2 regions of the Citrobacter pasteurii genome follow, and region 1 is predicted to be linked to the other one. Evidence: predicted binding sites of a transcription regulator. Region 1 holds the regulator's gene; the other holds the start of a gene.
The links. Region 1 encodes Fur, which represses iron uptake genes when iron is present. Its sites were predicted from a motif close to ATAATAATGAGAACNACTATCAA; they were not measured.
Positions count from the first base shown of each region.

Region 2: a site for Fur is predicted at 1,435-1,457, ahead of feoA (ferrous iron transporter A). Genes of this name have one in related genera too.

Region 1 is NZ_CP077262.1:3,785,304-3,788,726, reverse strand. Features, by position in the region: gene tcuA (FAD-dependent tricarballylate dehydrogenase TcuA) at 1-10, opposite strand, end outside; gene tcuR (tricarballylate utilization LysR family transcriptional regulator TcuR) at 117-1,043, opposite strand; gene fur (ferric iron uptake transcriptional regulator) at 1,171-1,617, opposite strand; gene I6L54_RS18450 (ryhB-regulated fur leader peptide) at 1,610-1,696, opposite strand; gene fldA (flavodoxin FldA) at 1,907-2,437, opposite strand; gene ybfE (LexA regulated protein) at 2,718-3,005, opposite strand; gene ybfF (esterase) at 3,134-3,423, opposite strand, start outside.
Region 2 is NZ_CP077262.1:610,592-614,014, reverse strand. Features, by position in the region: gene I6L54_RS02940 (Tex family protein) at 1-1,193, shown strand, start outside; gene feoA (ferrous iron transporter A) at 1,568-1,795, shown strand; gene feoB (Fe(2+) transporter permease subunit FeoB) at 1,814-3,423, shown strand, end outside.

The DNA of each region.
Region 1 (3,423 bases):
CATCAACCATCGCATACTCCATTACCACTATTACCACTTAACCAATTGTTAAGTTTGTAATTAAAATGTATACGAGTAAGTTGTGGGGACGCTATGACGTGATGCTAAACAGCCCTTTAATTATTGTAAAGAATCGCACCTGGCCAGTGTCCAGATTCCACCAGTTGATGCATTACTTTGGTTAGTACCACACGGGCAGCGAGACCTGCTGGGGTGAGTTCATCGTCAGAAAGGCTGACCAAAAAGTTGGGGCGACTCAGTATTGGATTATGGATGCCGATCACTCTTAGCGTCTCTTTATCGAGATGGGAAATTGCCGCACCGGGCTGAAGTGTTGCTCCAATTCCGCTGCGAACGGCGTGCATCAGTAGCGTCAGGCCGTCAATTTCTGTGGCGATCTCAATGCGTAGCGCGTGTTCCTGACAAATCGCTTCCAGCCTGCCGCGCAGACCGTGGCCAGGGCTGGGCATGATCAATGGCATACGTGCCAATTGGGCTGGGGCAATATTGTCATCGGTAATATCAGCCAGTAGGGCATGAGTACCAATTAAAAATAGCCGTTCTTCGAGAATCGGTCTGGCGCTCCAGCGTAGGATCTTTTCTTTTTGAAATACCACCGCCAGATCAATCTGGCGGGTATTAATCATTCGCTCCAGGTTGCCAGAGAGGCTTTCCACTACATGCAGGCGGACATCACTATAGGTTTCTCGCATGGCGTTGATGAAAGGCATGCCGAGAACGGAAGCGGTACTGGGGGCCATGCCAACGCTGACGTGCCCGGAAAGTCTGGCCTCCCGTGCGGCGAGGATCGCATCGTCTGCGTGACGGAGCGCCAGCTGCGCCTGGGCGTAAAATGCCAGCCCGGCGCTGGTGGGCGTCACGCCGCGCGAGGTGCGTTGCAGCAGGCGAATAGCAAGTTCGTTTTCCAGACGCGACATCTGCTGGCTGAGTGCCGAAACCCCAATATTGAGATCGAGCGCCGCGCTACCCATGCTGCCGGTTTCGACAATGCGCACAAAATAACGTAGCTGGCGAAGTTCCATTTCGACTCTCCGGAAGGGACAATTGATTTTTACATTAAAGCAACACAAGAGTGGAGGGAAGGGGAAACGTACTGATAACGCGCATAAAAAAGCCAACCGGATGGTTGGCTTTTCAGAAAGCATTACATTACTTGCCGTCGTGCGCGTGCTCATCTTCGCGGCAATCACCTTCGGCGCAGTGACCGTAAAGATACAGGCTATGGTTGGTTAAACGAATACCATGTTTAGCCGCAATCTCACGCTGGCGCGCTTCGATGGAATCATCGCTGAACTCGACCACTTTGCCGCAGTCGAGGCAAATGAGGTGATCGTGATGATGCTGTTGAGTCAGTTCGAAGACGGATTTACCACCTTCAAAATTATGGCGGGTCACGATACCGGCATCATCAAACTGGTTCAGCACGCGATACACGGTCGCCAGACCAATTTCTTCACCCATATCGATCAGGCGTTTGTATAAGTCTTCCGCACTGACGTGATGGTTATCCGGTTCCTGAAGAACTTCCAGAATTTTTAAACGAGGAAGCGTTACTTTCAGGCCAGCTTTCTTTAATGCGGTATTGTTGTCAGTCATGCGGAATCTGTCCTGTAGCTAAACGATTCACTTCATTAACAGAAGTGACAGAAATTGCACTTGAGATAATGCGATTCATTATAGAACTGCCATGGCTAAATGAAAACTGCAAGTCTCTGGCATAAATTGTTAATCAAAACGTGGTATCGCCGACAAACACACTGTGCAACACCCGATTGGCATCCAGCCATTGTACAGGGTCAGACGAAAAAGTTACAAATTTGTAGCAATTATTTTGATTGGTTTTATCTATTGATGCGGCGCAGATGAATATCTACGCCGCACGAAATCAGGCATTGATGATTTCGTCGAGGTGCAGCTCTTCAGCGATCTGCTTAACCCATTTTTCTACGCGTTCAGCGGTCAGTTCCGGCTGGCGATCTTCATCGATAGCCAGACCGACAAAGTGGTCGTCATCTGCCAGACCTTTGGACGCTTCGAAATGGTAACCCGCCGTTGGCCAGTGGCCGACGATGGTGGCGCCGCGCGGCTCGATGATGTCGCGGATGGTGCCTAACGCATCACAGAAATATTCTGCGTAATCTTCCTGGTCGCCACAGCCGAACAATGCCACCAGTTTACCGTTAAAATCAATGTCTTCGAGAGTAGGGAAGAAGTCGTCCCAGTCGCACTGCGCTTCACCGTAGTACCAGGTTGGGATGCCGAGCAACAGAATGTCATACCCTTCCAGGTCTTCTTTGCTGCTTTTTGCAATGTCATGAACATCGGCTACGTCTTTACCAAGCTGTTTTTGAATCATTTTTGCGATATTTTCGGTATTACCGGTGTCGCTGCCGAAAAAGATGCCAGTGATTGCCATGAGTAAAATAACCTCTTGAAACTTATTGAAATGGTGGTGGCGCATTGCCCACGGATAAGGGCAATCATAGCAGAACAGTCCGGCATGCGGAAACAGCAAACACGCAGGACTGCACTCTGTGCTACACGATTTATGATTTATACCCGTCATACTTCAAGTTTCAGGTGCGTTGGCTTTCCTCGCTCACCCCAGTCACGTACTTATGTACGCTCCTGGAGATTCGCTGCGTCACCGCCTTCCTGCAACTCGAATTATTTAGGGTATGGAGCAGAAATTCAGACTAAGCCTGACCGCGCAACGCGGTGAGTTGGTTCATCAGCATCTCTTCGATGAGTTCACTGCGACTCATGTTGCGCGCCTCGGCCAGCTCGTTCAGAGCGTCAACGGCATCGGCGTTCAGTTTCAGTTCGACACGCTTAAGCCCGCGAACTTTGTCGCGTTTAAGCTGATTACGTTTATTAATACGTAACTGTTCATCACGCGAAAGCGGATTGGTTTTGGGTCGTCCCGGGCGACGCTCCTGCGCGAACAGATCTAATGTCGTACGGTCCGTTTGTTCTTTGGCCATGATCTTGGTGACTTCGGGGAAACAATCAGCCAGGCGTCCGCCCGGATGGATAGCGCGCCATAATACATCAGCAGGAGAGGCGCGCCAACGCCCACGCGCGTAATCACGCGCGGACGCTGAGTTTTTAATCAGTTAACCTGCTCGCTCAGATAACGACGGATGGCGCGCAGCACCGCCTCCGGTTTTTCTGCATGCACCCAATGCCCCGCGCCGGCTATAACGTGCGCCCGGGCCTGCGGGAATTGCGCCAGCAGTTGGTCACGATACGCTTCGGTAACATAGGGTGAATTGCCACCCGGGATAAACAGCGCCGGGTGTTCCCACGCCGGAATGGTCTCCCAACCGACGATATGAGGATATTGATCCCACAGCACGGGAACATTAAAGCGCCACTCGCCGTCAACAAAGGATTTCAGCA
Region 2 (3,423 bases), 1.7 Mb from region 1:
AGCTGGTGGCGATTGGTAACGGTACGGCGTCGCGTGAAACCGAGCGTTTCTTCCTCGATGTACAGAAGCAATTCCCGCAAGTGACCGCACAGAAAGTGATCGTCAGTGAAGCCGGGGCATCGGTTTACTCTGCTTCCGAGCTGGCGGCGCAGGAGTTCCCGGATCTCGACGTGTCATTGCGTGGCGCGGTGTCTATCGCCCGTCGTCTTCAGGACCCGCTGGCTGAGCTGGTGAAAATCGATCCGAAATCTATCGGCGTGGGTCAGTATCAGCACGACGTTAGCCAGACCCAGCTTGCCCGTAAGCTGGATGCGGTGGTGGAAGACTGCGTAAATGCCGTCGGCGTCGATCTGAACACAGCCTCCGTCCCCCTGCTGACCCGCGTTGCCGGCCTGACGCGCATGATGGCGCAAAACATCGTCGCCTGGCGTGATGAGAACGGCCAGTTCCAGAACCGTCAGCAGTTGCTGAAAGTCAGCCGTCTGGGGCCAAAAGCCTTTGAACAGTGCGCGGGCTTCCTGCGTATCAACCACGGCGATAACCCGCTGGATGCTTCCACGGTTCACCCGGAAGCCTACCCGATAGTGGAACGCATTCTGGCAGCAACCGAACAATCGCTGCGTGACCTGATGGGCAACAGCGACGAACTGCGCAATCTGAAAGCCGCCGATTTTACCGACGAACGATTCGGGGTACCAACTGTCACCGACATCATCAAAGAGCTGGAAAAACCAGGTCGTGACCCGCGTCCTGAATTCAAAACCGCGCAGTTTGCTGATGGCGTTGAAACCATGAACGACCTGCTGCCAGGAATGATTCTGGAAGGGGCGGTCACCAACGTCACCAATTTCGGCGCGTTTGTGGATATCGGCGTTCACCAGGACGGTCTGGTGCATATCTCTTCGCTGTCGAATAAGTTCGTCGACGATCCACACACCGTGGTGAAAGCGGGTGACATTGTGAAGGTGAAAGTGCTGGAAGTTGACCTGCAACGTAAGCGTATCGCGCTGACCATGCGTCTGGACGAGCAGCCGGGTGAAACCAATGCGCGTCGCGGCGGCGGGAACAACGATCGCGCTCAGGGCAATCGCCCGGCACCGAAAGCCGTAAAACCTCGCGGTCGTGACGCTCAACCCGCGGGCAACAGCGCGATGATGGATGCGCTGGCGGCGGCAATGGGTAAAAAACGCTAGTGTGACCTTTGTGCCGGATGACGGTGTCAATACCTTATCCGGCATATTTAATATATTCCCCGCTTTTCACCACAATATATTTATCACTTTATTAACAGATGAAACCTTAATTAAACATTAAGATTCTCAATAATTACCTTCACGAATCATTCGTTCCAAACCAGAATAAATGTTGAGGCATATCAAAATTGGCGCAAATTATTATCTAATTCCACATTCCGTCACATTTATTCTATTGATGATAGAAACCATTCTCATTATCATTGTTTTGTTGATTATTTACTCTTTCCTTACGTTGGCTAATCATCTGGTCTCATGCCGCCCTGTCGCCCCATGAGGTAATCATCCAGTTAGCGAGATATAAGTAGGTCCCTATGCAATTCACTCCTGACAGTGCGTGGAAAATTACCGGCTTTGCCCGTGAAATCAGCCCGGCTTATCGTCAGAAACTGTTGTCACTTGGCATGCTGCCCGGCTCCTCCTTCAACGTGGTACGCGTCGCCCCGCTCGGCGATCCTATCCATATCGAAACACGTCGCGTAAGTCTGGTATTGCGTAAGAAAGATCTGGCGTTATTAGAAGTGGAAGCGGTTTCCTGTTAATACAGTGAGTCTATAAAAATGAAAAAATTAACCATTGGTTTAATTGGTAATCCTAATTCCGGCAAGACAACCTTATTTAACCAGCTCACCGGTGCACGCCAGCGTGTGGGTAACTGGGCTGGTGTGACCGTCGAGCGTAAAGAGGGCCATTTCGCGACCACAGACCATCAGGTCACGCTGGTCGACTTACCCGGTACCTATTCACTGACGACGATCTCATCGCAGACGTCGCTCGATGAGCAAATTGCCTGCCACTACATTTTAAGCGGTGATGCGGATCTGTTGATCAACGTGGTCGATGCGTCAAACCTTGAACGCAACCTCTACCTGACGTTGCAACTGCTTGAGTTGGGCATCCCCTGCATCGTCGCGCTGAACATGCTGGACATTGCTGAGAAGCAGCAAATCCGTATCGATATCGACGCCCTTTCTGCTCGTCTTGGCTGCCCGGTAGTGCCACTGGTTTCCACCCGTGCGCGTGGTATTGAAGCGCTGAAGCTGGCGATTGATCGCTACAAGGAAAACGACACCGTCGAGCTGGTTCATTATGCCCAGCCGTTGTTGCAGGAAGCGGACTCCCTCGCCGATGCAATGGCCAAAGACATGCCACTGAAACAGCGCCGCTGGCTGGGCCTGCAGATGCTGGAAGGCGATATTTACAGCCGCGCTTACGCCGGTGATGCCGCACAAAACCTGGATGCTGCCGTTGCTCGTCTGAGCGAAACGATGGACGATCCGGCGCTGCATATTGCCGATGCCCGTTACCAGTGTATTGCCGCTATCTGCGATACCGTCAGCAACACCCTGACCGCAGAACCCAGCCGCTTCACCACCGCAGTAGATAAAATCGTCCTTAACCGCTTCCTCGGTCTGCCGATTTTTCTGTTCGTGATGTACCTGATGTTCCTGCTCGCCATCAACATTGGCGGTGCGCTGCAACCGTTGTTTGACGTCGGCTCCGTGGCGATCTTTATCCATGGTATTCAGTGGATTGGCTACACGCTGCACTTCCCGGACTGGCTCACTATCTTCCTCGCACAGGGGCTTGGCGGCGGGATTAACACCGTCCTGCCGCTGGTACCGCAAATCGGCATGATGTATCTGTTCCTCTCCTTCCTCGAAGACTCCGGCTACATGGCGCGCGCCGCGTTTGTGATGGATCGTCTGATGCAGGCGCTGGGACTGCCGGGCAAATCATTTGTCCCGCTGATCGTCGGCTTTGGCTGTAATGTACCGTCCGTGATGGGCGCACGTACGCTGGACGCCCCGCGTGAACGTCTGATGACCATCATGATGGCGCCGTTTATGTCCTGCGGCGCACGTCTGGCGATTTTCGCCGTCTTTGCCGCGGCGTTCTTTGGTCAGAACGGCGCGCTGGCGGTCTTCTCGCTGTACGTGCTGGGTATCGTGATGGCGGTGTTAACCGGTCTGATGCTCAAACACACCATCATGCGTGGTGAAGCAACGCCGTTCGTGATGGAGCTGCCGGTGTACCACGTGCCGCACATCAAGAGTCTGATCATTCAGACCTGGCAACGCCTGAAAGGCTTCGTTCTGCGTGCGGGTAAAGTCATCATCATCGTCAGCATTTTCCTCAGCGCGTTTAACAGCTTCTCGCTCAGCGGAAA